One region of the Pseudomonas sp. TE9122 genome, then DNA from elsewhere that is predicted to be linked to it. Evidence: predicted binding sites of a transcription regulator. Region 1 holds the regulator's gene; each other region holds the start of a gene.
The links. Region 1 encodes FliA, which starts transcription of late flagellar genes. Its sites were predicted from a motif close to CTAAAGTTTNNNNNNNNNNNGCCGNTAA; they were not measured.

Region 1 (4,397 bases):
GCCAAGCTCGCCGCGCGTTATGTGCTCAAGTACGGCGCGCAGAACGTTGCACTGGTAAGCATGGACAGCTTCCGCATCGGCGCGCAGGAACAATTGAAAACCCTCGGGCGCATCCTCAACGTGCCGGTAACGCACGTCGATCCGGGTCAGTCGCTGGTGCAGGCATTGGATCCACTGCTACGCAAACGCGTGGTTTTGATCGATACTGCCGGCCTGCAAGCCAGTGATCCGGCGTTGCGCATGCAGCTTGAGAGCCTGGCCGGGCGTGGCATTCGCTCAAAAAATTATCTGGTCCTGGCAACCACCAGCCAGAAACAGGTTCTAACCGCCGCTTATCACAGTTACAAGCGTTGCGGGCTGGCCGGCTGCATCCTGACTAAACTGGATGAAACGGCCAGTCTCGGCGAAGTGTTGAGCCTGGCGATCAGTCATGAATTGCCGGTCGCGTATCTGACCGATGGCCCACGGATTCCGGATGATCTGCATCTGCCGCGTCGTCATCAACTGGTCAGCCGCGCCGTCAGCGTGCAAATGCAGGAAGAACCCAGCGAAGAAGCCATGGCTGACATGTTCGCTGATATCTATCACAGCCCGACCAAGCAGGTTGGCTGAGGTAATCATGAACAGTTTTTGTACCTACATCGATGGTCTGCCACGCATTGTTCCGATCAGGAACGCGCAGCCAGTAATGTGGCCTCCGTCTATGCAAGACAAGGTAAAGAAATAACATGGGCAGCATGCATCCCGTACAGGTGATCGCGGTGACCGGCGGCAAAGGTGGCGTCGGCAAGACTAACGTGTCAGTGAACTTGTCGCTGGCGCTGGCAGAGCTTGGCCGTCGGGTCATGCTGCTGGACGCCGACCTGGGCCTGGCGAACGTCGACGTTCTGCTGGGGCTGACACCCAAGCGCACACTGGCCGACGTTATCGAAGGCCGTTGCGAACTGCGCGACGTGCTGTTGCAAGGCCCGGGCGGGATTCGCATCGTGCCGGCGGCCTCCGGCACGCAGAGCATGGTGCACTTGAGCCCGGCGCAACACGCCGGCCTGATCCAGGCGTTCAGCGACATCGGCGACAATCTCGACGTGCTGGTGATCGACACCGCTGCGGGTATTGGTGACTCGGTAGTCAGTTTCGTACGCGCCGCCCAGGAAGTGTTGCTGGTGGTCTGCGACGAGCCGACTTCGATCACCGATGCTTACGCGCTGATCAAGTTGCTCAACCGCGATTACGGCATGAACCGCTTCCGCGTGCTGGCCAACATGGCGCAGAGCCCGCAGGAAGGGCGCAACCTGTTCGCCAAGTTGACCAAGGTCACGGATCGCTTCCTCGACGTCGCCCTACAATACGTCGGCGCCGTGCCATACGACGAAAGCGTGCGCAAGGCAGTGCAGAAGCAGCGCGCCGTCTACGAAGCCTTTCCCCGTTCCAAGTGCGCACTGGCCTTCAAAGCCATCGCCCAGAAGGTCGATACCTGGCCGCTGCCCGCCAACCCGCGCGGGCATCTGGAATTTTTCGTCGAGCGTCTCGTGCAGCAAACCGCAGGGCCTGTGATATGACCGCCAGTGGCATGAATCTTTACAAAAAGTCGGCGCGTGACGCGCAATACGAATTGATCGAGCGTTACGCGCCACTGGTCAAGCGCATTGCCTATCACTTGCTGGCGCGCCTGCCGGCCAGCGTGCAGGTCGAAGACCTGATCCAGGCCGGGATGATCGGTTTGCTGGAAGTCTCGACCAAATACGACGCCAGCAAAGGCGCCAGTTTCGAAACGTACGCGGGCATTCGAATCCGCGGCGCGATGCTCGATGAAGTGCGCAAAGGGGATTGGGCACCACGCTCGGTTCACCGTAATACCAGGATGGTCAGCGACGCGATTCGCTCGATTGAAGCTAAAACCGGCCGTGACGCTAAAGATCACGAGGTTGCGGCCGAACTCCAATTGAGTCTCGACGATTACTACGGGATTCTGAATGACACCTTGGGCAGTCGCCTGTTCAGTTTCGACGACCTGTTGCAGGACGGCGAACACGAAGGGCTGCACGAGGATGGCGCGAGTGCTCATATGGAGCCGTCACGCGATCTGGAAGATGAACGCTTCCAGGCGGCGCTGGCGGACGCGATTGCCAATTTGCCGGAGCGTGAGCGACTGGTGTTGGCGCTGTACTACGACGAAGAGCTGAACCTCAAGGAAATCGGTGAAGTCCTTGGCGTCAGTGAATCGCGGGTCAGCCAGTTACACAGCCAGTGCGCGGCCCGTCTGCGGGGGCGTTTGGGGGAGTGGCGAGCGCGCTGAAGGCAGTGTGGGGACACTGCGAAACGAGGCTGGTGCGGTGATGAACGGCGCCGGTCTCGATCCGTTGTGCTCCAGACAAACTTTAAGTGCTGCGCCGATTGATTGAAGTGGCGCGTCCAGGTGCTGGGCGCGTTTAAGACTGCTTGGAGGTCGAATTGAACAAAGACATGAAAATCCTCATCGTTGATGACTTCTCAACGATGCGGCGGATCATCAAGAACCTGCTGCGCGATCTTGGGTTCACCAACACCGTCGAGGCCGACGATGGCACCACTGCCATTCCGGTGCTCAACAGCGGCAGCATCGACTTTCTGGTAACGGACTGGAACATGCCGGGCATGACCGGTATCGACCTGCTGCGTCACGTGCGCGCCGATGAAAAACTCAAGCACCTCCCGGTGTTGATGGTGACTGCTGAAGCCAAGCGCGAGCAGATCATCGAGGCCGCTCAGGCCGGTGTGAACGGTTACGTAGTCAAACCTTTCACGGCTCAAGCGTTGAAAGACAAAATCGAGAAGATTTTCGAACGCATCGGCTGATGAATGCGCGGGGGAGCTATGGAGCATAACGAATCATCACAGGGCGATTTCGAATCGACCCTGAAAAAACACGCGGTCGAACTGGTCGAGAGCCTTGAAAAAGGCAAGTTCGGCGACGCGGTGCAACTGATCCATGAGCTCAATCAGACCCGTGACCGCGGCCTGTATCAGGAAGTGGGCAAGCTCACACGTGAACTGCACAGTGCGATCGTCAATTTCCAGATCGATCCGCACATGCCGCAGGCCGAGGAAGTGTCGCAAATCACCGACGCCACCGAACGCCTGGGCTATGTGGTCAAGCTGACGGAAGCCGCGGCCAACCGCACCATGGATCTGGTGGAAAGCGCCACCCCGGTGGTCAACAGTCTGGCTGATGAAGCGCAGACGTTGAGCGCCGATTGGGGCCGCTTCATGCGTCGCGAGGTCGGGGCTGAAGAGTTCCGTGAACTGGCGCGCCGGGTCGACGGTTTTCTGTCACGCAGCAGCACGGACAACCGTGCGGTGTCGAGCAACCTCAACGACATCCTGCTGGCTCAGGATTACCAGGACCTCACAGGTCAAGTGATCAAGCGTGTGACCCAACTGGTCACCGAAGTCGAAAGCAATCTGCTCAAACTCGTGCTCATGGCCAGTCAGGTCGACCGCTTTGCGGGCATCGAACATGACCGCGCCGCAATGCTTGCTGAAAAAGATCCACAAAAACATCTCTCGCAGGGTGAAGGTCCGCAGATTCATGCCGATAAACGAGAAGACGTTGTGTCCGGTCAGGACGATGTGGACGATTTGTTATCCAGCCTTGGATTCTAGAGTTTCGGAATTCGGGTTTTTTGGGTTTTTAGACCTGTAGGAGCACCCCATTAATGAGCTTCGGCGCCGATGAAGAGATCCTTCAGGATTTCCTGGTTGAGGCCGGCGAGATTCTTGAGCAACTGTCCGAACAACTGGTCGAGCTGGAAAGCCGCCCGGATGATGCAGATCTGCTCAATGCAATTTTTCGCGGTTTCCACACTGTAAAAGGGGGCGCCGGCTTCCTTCAGCTCAATGAGCTGGTGGAGTGCTGTCACATCGCCGAAAACGTTTTCGACATCCTGCGCAAGGGTGAGCGTCGCGTTGATGCAGAACTTATGGACGTTGTGCTCGAAGCACTGGACGCGGTGAACAGCATGTTCAGTGAAGTCCGTGAGCGTGCACCGATCACCGCTGCCACGCCGGAACTGTTGGCCGCGCTGGCGCGTCTGGCCGAACCGCAATCGGCGGATGAAGCCCCGGCTTCGCCGGTTGCCGAGATGATCGAAGAACTGGTCGTTGAAAGCGACTCCTCGGACGACATCACCGATAACGAATTCGAACAACTGCTGGACTCGCTGAATGCCGTCAAGGCCCAGGCTGAGGCTCCGGCCGCTGCTGTGGCGCCCGCGCCGGTTGCCGACACGGCGGCCAGCGATGAAATCACCGACGCCGAATTTGAATCGCTGCTCGATCAGCTGCACGGCAAGGGCCAGTTTGCTGTCGATGCGGTCGCTCCGGCGGCACCAGCAGCGCCGGCTGCTCCGGCCGCGCCT
Region 2 (4,397 bases), 4.6 Mb from region 1:
GGCTGCGCGGGCCGTTACTGCCGGGGATGCCAAATCTGCACTCCCACGCCTTCCAGCGCGCCATGGCTGGATTGGCCGAAGTGGCCGGCAACCCCAACGATAGTTTCTGGACCTGGCGCGATCTGATGTACCGCCTCGTCGGAAAAATCAGCCCCGATCAGCTCGGCATCATCGCCCGTCAGCTGTACATCGAAATGCTCAAGGCCGGTTACACCTCGGTCGCCGAATTTCACTACGTGCACCACGACAGCAACGGCCAACCGTACGCCGATCCGGCCGAGCTGGCCTTGCGCATCAGTCAGGCCGCCAGCGAAAGCGGAATCGGTCTGACCCTGCTGCCAGTGCTCTACAGTCATTCCGGTTTCGGTGGCCAGACGCCCAACGATGGCCAGCGTCGCTTTATCAACAGCACTGAAAACTATCTGAATCTGCAAGCGCGGTTGCAGCCGTTACTGGCGCAGCAAAAGGCGCAATCGCTGGGCCTGTGTTTCCACTCGTTGCGTGCGGTGACGCCGCAGCAGATCAGCGAAGTGTTGGCGGCCAGTGACAAACAATGCCCGGTGCACATCCACATCGCCGAGCAGCAGAAAGAAGTCGACGATTGCCTGAGCTGGAGCGGTCGCCGTCCGTTGCAATGGCTGTATGAAAATACTGAAGTCGATCAGCGCTGGTGTCTGGTCCACGCCACCCACGCCAACCCGGAAGAAGTCACGCTGATGGCCAACAGTCGCGCGATCGCCGGGCTGTGTCTGACCACTGAAGCCAATCTGGGTGACGGGATTTTCCCGGCGGTGGACTTTCTTGCCCAGGGCGGGCGCATGGGCATTGGCTCCGACAGCCATGTATCGCTAAGCGTGGTGGAAGAGTTGCGCTGGCTGGAATATGGTCAGCGTCTGCGCGATCAGCGGCGCAATCGTTTGTATGGCGCGCAGCAGCCGATGGTCGGTCGCACCCTGTATGACGCGGCGCTGGACGGCGGTGCACAGGCACTGGGGCAGCCGATCGGCGCGCTGGAAGTGGGCAAGCGCGCGGACTGGATTGTGCTCGATGGCAACGATCCGTATCTGGCGACTGCCAATGGCGACGGCATTCTCAATCGCTGGTTGTTCGCCGGCGGCGATCGCCAAGTGCGCGATGTGCTGGTCAATGGTCAATGGGTGGTGCGTGATGGCCGGCATGCTGGCGAAGAGGAAAGCGCCCGAGCCTTCACCCAGGTCCTGCGCGATCTCTTGGGCTGACCCAAAACCAAACTGTGGGAGCGAGCCTGCTCGCGAACGCGGTGTATCAGTCAATATTCATGTCGACTGATACACCCTCTCCGCGAGCAGGCTCGCTCCCACATTTGATTTGTATAGCGGCTTAATTAGACGTCTTGGCCATCTGCCGATCCGACGCGCGCCAGATCAGGCGTGTGGTGTCGTAACCCTGTTGACGCGCCTTGCTCAGCAATTCTTCACGCACTACACCGTTGACGGTCGGTGTGCGTGACAGCAGCCACAAGTACTTGCGACTCGGATCGCCGACGATGGCGGTCTTGTAATCGTCGCTGACATACAACACCCAGTACTCGCCCTTCGCCACACCCGGCACCAGACGCGAGAACCAGTTATCGAATTCGACCCAGAGCTTGTCGGTCTTGCCCGGCACTTGTGGATAAGCCGTGCCCTTGGCTTCTTCCCACTGCCACTCCGGGGTCAGGCAACGGTTGAGCACGCCGACATTACCGTCAGGCTTGAGGGTGTAATGGGCTTCGGATTGCGCGCAGTGGCGCTGGAAGTACATCGGCAAGCGTGCCAGTTCATACCAGGTGCCCTGATAACGCTTGAGATTGACGCTGTTGACGGTCTTGGGCGCCAACGGGTCGACGCCGGAAGTGGCGCAGCCAGCCAGTACCAGGCCAGCAAAAAGGATCAGCAATAACCGCTTCATTTTTTTCTCCGTGGGCGCGAAGCCCCGGTTTACTTCAGGCCTTGGCCGGAAAACATCAGCACTTTGTCACCGGCGTATTGCACGCTGATAAAGCTGTTCTTGTCGCCCCAGGTGCAGCTGGACATACCGAGCGCGCCCGAGCAATCGGTGGGCTTGCCGAGGAGGGTTTCCACTTCGGACTTGGCCATGCCGGCCGAGAGCTTGGAGTAGTTTTCCTGATTGACCTTGCTGCATGCGGCCAACAGCACGCAAAACGACAGCAGGGCGATAGATCGCAGCGACATGGTGAAACTCCTGGAACGAGGGGGGGATGGCATGGTGCCAACCAGAAGCTTAGAAGAGAAAAGTGTCATCTGGTTCCGTGACCGAACGCCTATTTATCAGCCCGCCCGTCCGGCTTTTGTCGGTAAATCAAAAACTTTGTGAAGCCGTCGAGCATTTCGTCGACTTTCCCCACAAGCGCCTAATCTTTGGCGCGGCGCGGTCGAAAATAAGAGCAGCGCAACGCTGCCGAATATGGCAAATTGCCGCCCTTTCCTGACCAGCCCCTTCGCGGTAGTTCATTCGATGACCAGAAACATGAAATTCAGCCACAAGATTTTGCTGGCTGCTGCCCTTGTGGTGGCCGTTGCGTTCGCCTGTTTCATCTTCTTCAACGACTATCGCCAACGTCAGGCCTTGAGCAGCAGCACCGAAGCGACCATGCAGGAACTGGGTAGCCTGACCACCAGCAACATCCAGACCTGGCTGGAAAGTCGCATTCAACTGCTGCAATCGCTGTCGCAGCAAGTCGCCGTCGACGGCAACGCGCCCGCCAGCCTCAAGCGCATCATCGACCTGCCCGCCTACACCGGCAATTTCCAGCTCAGCTATTTTGGCGGTGCCGACGGCGTGATGTTCTCGGTGCCGGCCGGCAACCGTGCGCCGGACTACGATCCACGCGCGCGCGGCTGGTACAAAGCGGCCAACAGCGCGCAGCAGACCATCGTCACCGAACCGTACATAGCCGCTTCGTCGGGCAAACTGGTGATCACCGTCGCCACCCCGGTGCAGCGTCAGGGCCAAATGCTCGGCGTGGCCGGTGCCGACATCGATCTGACCAGCGTCAGCGCGATCATCAACTCGCTGAACTTCGGCGGCCACGGTCATGCATTCATTGTCAGCGCCGAAGGGAAAATCCTGATTCACCCGGACAGCAAGCTGGTGCTCAAAACACTGGCCGAGGCTTATCCGAACGGTGCGCCCAAAGTCAGCCCGGGCCTGAAAGAAGTCGAGTTCGACGGCAAGACCCAGTTGATTTCCTTCACCCACGTCAACGGCGTGCCGTCGGCTGACTGGTACGTGGCGCTGGTGCTCGACAAAGACACCGCGTTCTCGATGCTCAGCGAATTCCGCACCTCGGCACTGATCGCCATGGTCATCGCCGTGCTGATCATCATCGGCCTGCTCGGCATGCTGATTCGCGTGCTGATGCAACCGCTGCTGACCATGGGCCGTGCGATGCATGACATCGCTGAAGGCGAAGGCGATCTGACCAAGCGTCTGGTGATTCACGGCAACGATGAATTCGGCGCATTGGGTACGTCGTTCAACCGCTTCGTCGAACGCATTCATACGTCGATCCGCGAAGTGTCCTCGGCCACCGGCCAGGTCAACGAAGTCGCCCTGCGTGTGGTCGCTGCCTCGAACTCGTCGATGTACAACTCCGACCAGCAGGCCAGCCGCACCAACAGCGTCGCCGCCGCGATCAATCAGCTCGGCGCCGCCGCTCAGGAAATCGCCCAGAACGCCGCCCTCGCCTCGCAGCATTCCAGCGATGCGCGCAGCCTCGCGGTCGACGGCCAGCAGGTGGTGGATAAAACCATCCACGCCATGCAACAACTGTCGGCGAAGATCAGCGATTCCTGCGGCAATATCGAAACGCTGAACAGCAACACGGTGAACATCGGCCAGATTCTCGAAGTGATCACCAGCATTTCCCAGCAGACCAACCTGCTCGCACTCAACGCCGCCATTGAAGCCGCGCGTGCCGGTGAGGCCGGACGCGGTTTCGCCGTGGTCGCCGACGAGGTGCGCAACCTCGCGCACCGCACCCAGGATTCGGCGCAGCAAGTGCAGAAGATGATCGAAGAGCTGCAGGTCGGCGCACGCCAGGCGGTAACCATCATGACCGAGAGCCAGCGCGAGAGCGAAAGCAGCGTCGGCATCGCCAACCAGGCCGGCGAGCGTCTGGGCAGCGTGACCCAGCGCATCGGCGAAATCGACGGCATGAACCAGTCGGTGGCCACCGCGACTGAAGAGCAGACTGCTGTGGTCGAGTCGATCAACGTTGATATCAACGAGATCAACACGCTGAATCAGGAAGGCGTGGAAAACTTGCAGGCGACGTTGCGCGCGTGTTCGGACCTTGAGCAGCAGGCGGCGCGGTTGAAGCATCTGGTCGGCAGCTTCAGGATCTAAGCTGCAGC
Region 3 (4,397 bases), 1.3 Mb from region 1:
TGCGCGATCACGGCGATGAAGACCCGTTGCTGGTCACCCGGCGCTTGCGGCAGGCGCAAGCAGTGGTGATCGCCAGCCCGGCGTTCATGCAAGGCAAGACGATCACTCATCCGCAGGACCTGAAAAACCTGCCGGTACTCGGCGCGCTGGAAGCCGACCGCATGGTTCACGTCCGTCTGCTCGATCAGCAAGGCAAGAGCGTCGATCTGAGTATGGAAGCGCGGCTGGGCATTGATGATTTCGTGGTGCGCAAGGCCTGCGTGCTCGCCGGTCAGGGCTTTACTGTGCTGCCGATGATGTTCTGCGAAACCGAATTGCGTAACGGCACGCTGGTGCAAGTGCTACCGCAATGGTCATTGCCTGGCGGCTGGCTGCAAGCGGTCTATCCGCACCGGCGCGGGGTAATGCCAGCGGTGCGCGCATGGATTGATCACCTGGTCGAATCGTTCAATGCCTGCGGGGATCGATTTCTATGAAACAGGGAAGAATGAGCGAAGCCGAAGTTGCGGCGTTTTGCCTGGCCCTGCCCGGCGCGCGGGAAGATTACAAATGGGGCGGCGTGCGGGTGTTCTCGATTGCCGGCAACAAGATGTTTGCGTTGCAGGGATTACGTGGGGATTCGCTGGCGTTCAAGGTCGACAAGGATCTGTTTCTCGGCCATTGCGACCGCCCGGGGATTCATCCGGCGCCGTATCTGGCGCGGGCGCAGTGGATCATCATGCACCCGCCCTACCCGCTGGGTGCCGAGGAATTGCAGGGTTTGTTGCAGCGATCGCATCAACTGGTGGTGGGCAAGTTGCCTAAGAAGACTCAAATCGGCCTGCTTTTGTAAGCACGCAAATCCTGTGGGAGCGAGCCTGCTCGCGAAGGCGGTTTGTCAGGCGACTCATCAGCGAGGATTGATCGTTCCCACGCTCTGCGTGGGAATGCAGCCGGGGACGCTCTGCGTCCCAAAAGATCGCAGCCTTCGGCAGCTCCTACAGGGGTAAGTGTGTTCTTTAGATCAAAGACAACAGGTTTGAACCGAGGAAAATCTGGTCAATCCAGAACACCTGATGCAGCAACACGATCGCCCAGAACAGAATCTGAAACGACACCTTGCGCGTTTTGTGCCGAAACACCTGCTGCGCAATCAACGCTCCCGGCCAGCCGCCCGCCAGTTCGACCGCATGCAGGATATTTTCCGGGGTGCGCCAGGCATCGGCGCGGGCTTTGCGTTTGTCGGCCCAGTACAGAAAGAACGCCAGCACACTGACAATCCCGTACGCCGCCAACGGCACCCGCGAGATGCCGCTGAGCCACATCGACAGCGAGCCGAACAGCGGCAGCGCGCAGACGATCAGCAACACCACAAGCTTCAATTTCAGATGCTGAACGCGGCCGCCTGTAGGTCGTCCCTCAGGGCGGCGCGTGCGCGGATCATTCATGCCTTCGCTGCCGACCAATCCACCCAGCCGAACTGCCAGGTCGCCAGAATGAACAGGCCGAACGCAATCCGGTACCAGGCAAACGCTGCGTAGCTGTGGCTGCCAATGAACTTGAGCAGGCCGCGTACAGCGATCATGGCGAAGATGAACGCCGTGACAAAACCAATGGCGAACACCGGGAAATCCGCCGGCACGAACAGGTCGCGGTATTTGTAACCTGAATACACCGCCGCACCGACCATGGTTGGCATGGCGAGGAAGAAAGAAAACTCGGTGGCCGTCTTGCGTGACAGGCCGAAAAGCAAGCCACCAATGATCGTCGAGCCGGAACGCGAGGTGCCTGGAATCATCGCCAGGCATTGCGCGAAGCCGATTTTCAACGCGTCGGTCCAGCGAATCTCGTCGACGGTTTCGGCGTGGACTTCATGCTGGCGCTGTTCGGCCCACAACATGATGATCCCGCCGATGACCAGCGCCGCCGCCACGGTGATCGGGTTGAACAGATATTCGTGGATCAGATCGGCAAAAATTACGCCGAGCACTACGGCCGGCAGGAAGGCGATCAGCAGGTTGGCGGTGAAACGCCGTGCGCTCGGCTGGGTCGGCAGGCCGATCACCACGTCGAGGATCTTGCGGCGAAACTCCCAGACCACCGCGAGGATCGCGCCGAGCTGAATGATGATGTTGAACGCCATGGCCCGTTCGCCGCCGAAGTTCAGCAAATCGGCGACGATGATCTGGTGTCCGGTGCTCGAAATGGGCAAAAACTCCGTCAGCCCTTCTACAACTCCTAGAATCAGTGCCTGCAAGGCGGTCCAAAGATCCATCAATCCCCCAAAGAGCGATGCACGCGGGCATGCCCCGATAGTATTTTTTCGTTCACTGCGTCCAGCGTAGCCGGTAAAAGCTGTAGCGATTGCGCGCGCACAGGATCCACACGAAACGGTAAAAATTCCGTGAAATATCAAAACCGGATTCAGGTTTTCGCGCGCGGGGCCGAAATCCTAACAGACAAGCCTTAATAGCGCTCCCCGCGTTAGGCGGCTCAAGTCGCGCAATCGCGAGCCCACAGCGGTGGCTGGATGCTGGCGATCGTTTATTACAAGAACAAGAATCCGGAGTGACAGCGTTATGAACAGCTTGCGCAGTGTGTCGATCAGCCGACGCTTGTGGCTCATCTTGATCGTGGCGGTGGTCATGTTGCTGACCTTGGGCGTGCTGATGCTCAAGCAGATCCATGACGACCTCTACCACGCCAAGGCGCAGAAAACCCAGCACGTGGTGCAGACCGCCAGTGGCCTGCTCACCTATTATCAAGGTCTTGAGACCGCTGGCACCCTGACCAGGGATGCCGCGCAAAAGCAGGCGCTGACCGCGATCCGTGGCCTGCGCTACGACCAGAGCGACTACTTCTGGATCAACGACCTCACGCCCGTGATGGTCATGCACCCGACCAACCCCAAACTTGAAGGCCAGAACCTCTCGGCGATCCGCGACCCGGACGGCTTTGCGGTGTTCAACGAAATGGTCGCCATCGCCAAGGCCAAAGGCGCGGGCATGGTCAATTATCGCTGGCCGAAGCCGGGAGCGACTGATCCCGTTGCCAAGACTTCTTATGTGAAGCTGTTTGAGCCGTGGGGCTGGGTGATCGGCTCCGGCGTGTACGTCGACGATGTGCAAGCCGAATTCCAAGGGCAGATGATCAAGGCGTCGGCCATCGGTCTGGCGATTGCGCTGATCATGGCGCTGCTGGTGATTCTGATCGCACGCAGCATCGTCCGTCCATTGCAGGAAACCGTGAATGCGATGGCCAACATCGCCAGTGGCGAAAGCGACCTGACCCGCAGCCTCGATACCCATGGCAAGGATGAAGTCACCGAACTGGCCCATCATTTCAATGCATTCACGGCCAAGCTGCGCCGAGTGATTGGTGATCTGCAGGTCTCGGCCAGCGCTTTGGGCCAGTCTTCCAGCGAGCTGGGTAACGATGCCTCGCAGGCGCAGCAGCGCAGCCAGCAGCAGTCGCAGCAGATGGAACTGGTGGCCACAGCGATCAACGAAGTCACCTACGGCGTGCAGGACGTGGCGAAAAACGCCGAACACGCCGCCGCAGAAATGCGCGATGCCGAAGCGCAGGCGCAACAGGGGCAGATCAATATTGACGGCAGCCTGCAACAGATCGACAAGCTCTCGGGCACGATTGATCAAGCGGTGGAAGTGATCCGCACCCTGGCGGCGGAGAGTACGCAGATTGGCAGCGTGCTGGAGGTGATTCGCTCGATTGCCGAACAGACCAACCTGCTGGCCTTGAACGCGGCGATTGAAGCGGCGCGCGCGGGAGAACAGGGGCGCGGGTTTGCCGTGGTGGCCGATGAGGTGCGCTTGCTGGCCCAGCGTACGCAGAAATCGACGGCCGAGATTCAGTCGATGATCGAGCGTTTGCAGAATCATTCGGAGGCTGCGGTGAAGGTGATCGGCGACAGCAGCAAGGCCTCGCAACTGACCATTGAACAGGCGGGACTGGCCGGGGCGAGCCTTAATGCGATTGGCCAGGCGTTGCGTAATCTCAACGGCCTCAATGCGTCAATTGCCAGCGCTACGCTGCAACAGGCGCAGGTGGTTGAGGACATCAACCAGAACGTCACCCAGGCGGCCGGGCTTTCCCATAGCACCGCGTTGGCGGCTGAGCAGTCCAGTGCAGCCAGCCTGCGGCTTGGGCAACTGAGCGAACAGCTCAACGGGTTGCTGCGCCAGTTCCGGGTCTGACCGGTCACCGAGGTGAGCCCACCCCTCACCCCAGCCCTCTCCCCGAGGAGAGGGAGCAGATCACTGCGCTTTTCATGATCTGCGTTCGACGCGTTATTCCAGGTCGGCGTACCTCGACCAAAACAACGCGGTCAGTTCCCTCTCCCTCCGGGAGAGGGTTAGGGTGAGGGGCTTTTGATCGCAGATCACTGGGCTTTTCATCAT
Region 4 (4,397 bases), 1.6 Mb from region 1:
CGATACTCCTCGCGCATCTGAGAGACTTCCGGCAGATCACTTTGCAGCGCCACTTGCGCGGCCTTCTGTACAAAATCCGGCAGACCGAAGAGCATGCTCAGCGACAGATTCACCAGATGCTCGGCCAAGGGTTTCGGGCCGATCATCCAGCCGATACGCCAACCGGTCATCGCATGGGATTTCGACAGACTGTTGATCGTTGCGGTGCGCTCGGCCATGCCCGGCAGGCTCGCCGGGCTGATGTGCTCGCCTTCATATAACAGCTCGCTGTACACCTCATCGCTGATCAGCCACAGATCATGACGAATGCACAGCGCTGCCAGCTCCTGCCAGATCAGCAAGGGCAAACTCGCGCCGCTGGGATTGTTCGGACTGTTGAGCAGCATGGCGCGCGTTCGCGGGGTAATGCGCGCGGCAACATCGGCCGGGTCGACACGGAAACCGTTCTCCGGGCGCACCGGCACCGCAATCACCTTGGCACCGCAGGCGCCAAACACACCTTCGTAAGTGACGTACATCGGCTCGGCGACGATCACTTCATCGCCCGGATCGAGCAGGCACTGCGCCACCGAGTACACCGCGCATTGTGCGCCGGGCAGGACAATCACCTGATCAGGATCAACCCGTTGACCACTGCGCTGGCGATGACGCTCGGCAATCAGCCTGCGCAGCTCAAACCGCCCACGCACATCGGCGTAATGGGTATCGCCGGCCAACAGGCTATCGATCGCGCCATGGACGATCGGCAACGGCGTATCGAAATCCGGATCGCCGACGCTCAACAACAAAACATCAACGCCCTCGGCGCGCAGTTCCAGCGCTCGGTCGTGAATCTGCCAGGCAGCGGCACCCTCCCCGGCGATTCGTTGGGTCAAGGCTGAATAGCGCATGTACGTCTCCTGTTAGCGCGGTTTCCAGCCTTCACCGTATCTCAAATCACGAAACGCGCCACCATGGCGTTCAAATCCACTGCCAGTCGCGACAGTTCGTGGGTCGCGGCACTGGTCTGATTGGCGCCGGCGGCCGATTGCGTGGCGAGGTCGCGGATGTTGACCAGGTTGCGATCGACTTCGCGCGAGACTTGCGCCTGCTCTTCCGACGCACTGGCGATGACCAGGTTGCGTTCGTTGATCTGGTGAATCGATTGCGTGATCTGCTCCAGTGCCACGCCAGCCGCGCGGGCCATTTCCAGAGTGGACTGGGTACGCTGGTTGCTTTGCTGCATCGAGGAGACCGCTTCACCGGTACCGTTCTGGATGCCGGCAACCATTTTCTCGATTTCCTGGGTCGACTGCGCGGTGCGATGGGCCAAGGCGCGCACTTCGTCAGCCACCACGGCAAAGCCACGGCCAGCCTCGCCGGCACGCGCCGCTTCGATGGCAGCGTTGAGGGCGAGCAGGTTGGTCTGCTCGGCGATGGCCCGAATCACGTCCAGCACCTTGCCGATGTCACGACCCTGCGCGGCGAGGCCTTCGATCATCTGCGCGGTGTTCTGCACGTCGTGGGTCATGGTCTGGATCGCGTCGACGGTTTTCACCACTTGATCGCGACCTTCGCGGGCGGCGTGGGTCGACTGATTGGAAGCTTCGGAAGTCGAAACGGCATTGCGCGCCACTTCTTCCACCGCAGCGGTCATCTCGTTGACGGCCGTGGCGGCCTGTTCGATTTCGTTGTTCTGCTGCTGCAACCCGCGCGACGCTTCTTCGGTGACCGCGCTGAGTTCTTCGGCAGCGGCGCCCAGTTGCGTGGCGGAACCGGCGATCTGCTCGATGGTTTTGCGCAGGTTGGTCTGCATCGCGGCCAAGGCTTCGAGCAGGCGCGCCGGTTCGTCCTTGCCGTCGACTTCGATGGCTTTACCGAGGTCACCGCCAGCAATGGTTTGCGCAGCGAGCACGGCGCGGTTGAGCGGCGTGACGATGCTGCGGGTCAGCAACCAGGCGAGCAACACGGTGGCCAGCGCCGCAATCACGGCGACGATGATGATCCCGGTGATGGCGCTGTCATAGTTTTCACCGGCCTTAATGGCCGCCGCTCTGGCCCCGGCGGTATTCATGCCGATCAGCTTGTTGAGCTGCTCGCCCATCTGATCGGTGCCTTCCTTGATGCGCGTGTTGATCAACGCGCGCATCGCTTCCAGATCGCCCTTGCGCGACAGCTCAATCATCTGATTCTGCGCTTGCAGGTAATTATCGAGCGTCGTCGAAAACGTCTGGAAGACCGCGCGCTCTTCAGGGCCTGCCGGCAACGCAGCGTAGCTGGCCTGCGCTTTGCGCACCTTGTCGACGAGCACCGCGATGCGGGTTTCTGCCTCTTGCAGGCTGGCCGGTTCGCGATTGACCAGCACACGGAACGAGAGAATGCGCATGCGCAGGACGTTTTCCGTGACCACGCTGAGGTGGGTCACGCTTGGCAATTGGTTGGTGTCCATGTCGACCGACGCCTGACGAATGACCGTCATGCGGCTGACCGCGAACACGCCGAGGACAATCACCAACAAGGCGATAAAGGCAAAACCGAGGAAAGCACGTGGCGCGATATTCAGGTTACGCAGGGACATGGTCGGACTCTCGAAAGAAAGAAACTACGAGCGTCCATGCCGTGAGCACTGGCCCATAGCGGGCGACAGTCCGGCGGCACTGAATTGTGGTTTTGTGTGCGCCTGACCGTTGTATCGGCCAGGCTTGAGGAAGGTTTCGGGTCTGCGGTAAATATTTTTCAGGACGTGGCAACAATCAAAAACTGCTCCGCTGCCCTTGGTAGGAGCTGTCGAGTGCAACGAGGCTGCGATCTTTTGATCCTGCTTTTAAAAGTCAAAAGATCGCAGCCTCGTTGCACTCGACAGCTCCTACATAGGCAAGCCGATCAGCGTTGGGCGGCGAGTTGCCAGACCCGAGCAATATCGGTGGCGCGTTCACGCAGCAGGCGCGGTGCTTCGGCGCAGGCTTGTTCGAGTGTCATCGGTCCGCTGGTCACGGCGAAAGCGGCGTCGATGCCGTGTTGATAGAGCTCCTGATAGCCCTCGCCCAAGGTCCCGGCAATCACGATCACCGGCACAGCGTGTCGTTTGGCAACTCGCGCAACACCGAACGGCGTTTTGCCGCGAAGGGTTTGCGCATCGAAGCGGCCTTCTCCGGTAATCACCAGATCCGCACCCTTGACCGCGTCAGCGAGCCCGACCAGTTCCGCTACCACCTCGACGCCCGCCTGAAACTGCGCACCGAGAAAAGCCTTGGCGGCAAACCCCAGACCACCCGCCGCGCCGCTGCCCGGTTCATCGCGCACGTCCCTGCCCAATGCTTGCGCGCAAAGCTCGGCGAAGTGCCCCAGCGCCTGATCGAGCTGCTCAACCTGCGCAGGCGATGCGCCTTTCTGCGGGCCGAAAATGGCCGAGGCGCCGTGAGGGCCGCAGAGCGGATTGTTGACATCAGCGGCGATGTCGAAACGCACATCGGCCAGACGTCGATCAAGTCCACTCAGATCCAGTCGCGCCAGTTGCGCCAAGGCGAGGCCGCCGGGCACCAGCGACTGATTCTGCGCATCCAGCAACTTCACCCCCAGCGCCTGCATCGCCCCGGCGCCGGCGTCATTGGTCGCGCTGCCGCCAATCGCCAGAATCACCCGTTGCGCGCCGGCATCCAGCGCTGCACGAATCAATTCACCTGTGCCAAACGTGCTGCTGATGCAGGCATCGCGCTGTCCCGGCGGGACCAGTTGCAGACCGCTGGCCTCGGCCATTTCGATGATCGCGGTGTGGTTGTGCGGCAGCCAGCCCCATGCGGCTTCGACCGGCGCGCCCAGTGGACCGCGCACGCGGGTGCGGCGTAACTCACCTTCGCAGGCTGCGAGAATCGACTCGACCGTACCTTCGCCGCCATCGGCCATCGGGCATTTGATCAGCGTCGCCTGCGGCCAGACCTGGGCCAGTCCGAGGGCAATGGCTTCGGCAACGCCTTGGGCACTCAGGCTGTCCTTGAACGAGTCGGGGGCGATGACGATTTTCATGGGAATTCTCCGGTTGCAGTGGCGTTCATGCTGCCAGCGGTCGTGAGCGTTGACGCCAGTCGGGTGCACAAGTGGCGTCGACGTTTATTGTTCATTTCCACAAAAGATATGTGTTGGTCGTACCGGCCTCATCGCTGGCAAGCCAGCTCCCACAGGGTTCTGCGGTGGCTATGGAAGTTATGAACGCCTTCTGACCTGTGGGAGCTGGCTTGCCAGCGATGGCGGCCTCAAGGACAACTCATGGCAATGGATCAGTCTGCGGCAGCAGCTGCACCCCAAGATACAACGCCAGCATCCCGTCCAGCTTCAACGGATCAACCCCGCTCAACTCGGCAATCCGCTCCATGCGATAACGCAGACTATTGCGATGAATGCCCAACGCCTCAGCGCAGGCC

Region 2: ACZ9BE_RS26240 (methyl-accepting chemotaxis protein) is a predicted target of FliA. The motif match lies at 2,393-2,420, and genes of this name have one in related genera.
Region 3: ACZ9BE_RS11190 (methyl-accepting chemotaxis protein) is a predicted target of FliA. The motif match lies at 2,403-2,430, and genes of this name have one in related genera.
Region 4: ACZ9BE_RS12285 (methyl-accepting chemotaxis protein) is a predicted target of FliA. The motif match lies at 2,669-2,696, and genes of this name have one in related genera.

Annotation. Positions count from the first base shown of each region.
Region 1 is NZ_JBWBQI010000001.1:1,181,884-1,186,280, forward strand. Features, by position in the region: gene flhF (flagellar biosynthesis protein FlhF) at 1-612, shown strand, start outside; gene fleN (flagellar synthesis regulator FleN) at 729-1,559, shown strand; gene fliA (RNA polymerase sigma factor FliA) at 1,556-2,296, shown strand; gene ACZ9BE_RS05220 (chemotaxis response regulator CheY) at 2,464-2,835, shown strand; gene ACZ9BE_RS05225 (protein phosphatase CheZ) at 2,854-3,642, shown strand; gene ACZ9BE_RS05230 (chemotaxis protein CheA) at 3,696-4,397, shown strand, end outside.
Region 2 is NZ_JBWBQI010000001.1:5,812,427-5,816,823, reverse strand. Features, by position in the region: gene ACZ9BE_RS26255 (formimidoylglutamate deiminase) at 1-1,238, shown strand, start outside; gene ACZ9BE_RS26250 (lipocalin family protein) at 1,360-1,929, opposite strand; gene ACZ9BE_RS26245 (hypothetical protein) at 1,959-2,213, opposite strand; gene ACZ9BE_RS26240 (methyl-accepting chemotaxis protein) at 2,497-4,389, shown strand.
Region 3 is NZ_JBWBQI010000001.1:2,465,639-2,470,035, reverse strand. Features, by position in the region: gene ACZ9BE_RS11210 (LysR substrate-binding domain-containing protein) at 1-476, shown strand, start outside; gene ACZ9BE_RS11205 (MmcQ/YjbR family DNA-binding protein) at 473-832, shown strand; gene ACZ9BE_RS11200 (DUF1294 domain-containing protein) at 999-1,427, opposite strand; gene ACZ9BE_RS11195 (undecaprenyl-diphosphate phosphatase) at 1,424-2,254, opposite strand; gene ACZ9BE_RS11190 (methyl-accepting chemotaxis protein) at 2,559-4,193, shown strand.
Region 4 is NZ_JBWBQI010000001.1:2,732,030-2,736,426, forward strand. Features, by position in the region: gene ACZ9BE_RS12280 (pyridoxal phosphate-dependent aminotransferase) at 1-890, opposite strand, end outside; gene ACZ9BE_RS12285 (methyl-accepting chemotaxis protein) at 932-2,557, opposite strand; gene ACZ9BE_RS12290 (glycerate kinase) at 2,863-4,002, opposite strand; gene ACZ9BE_RS12295 (sugar diacid recognition domain-containing protein) at 4,241-4,397, opposite strand, start outside.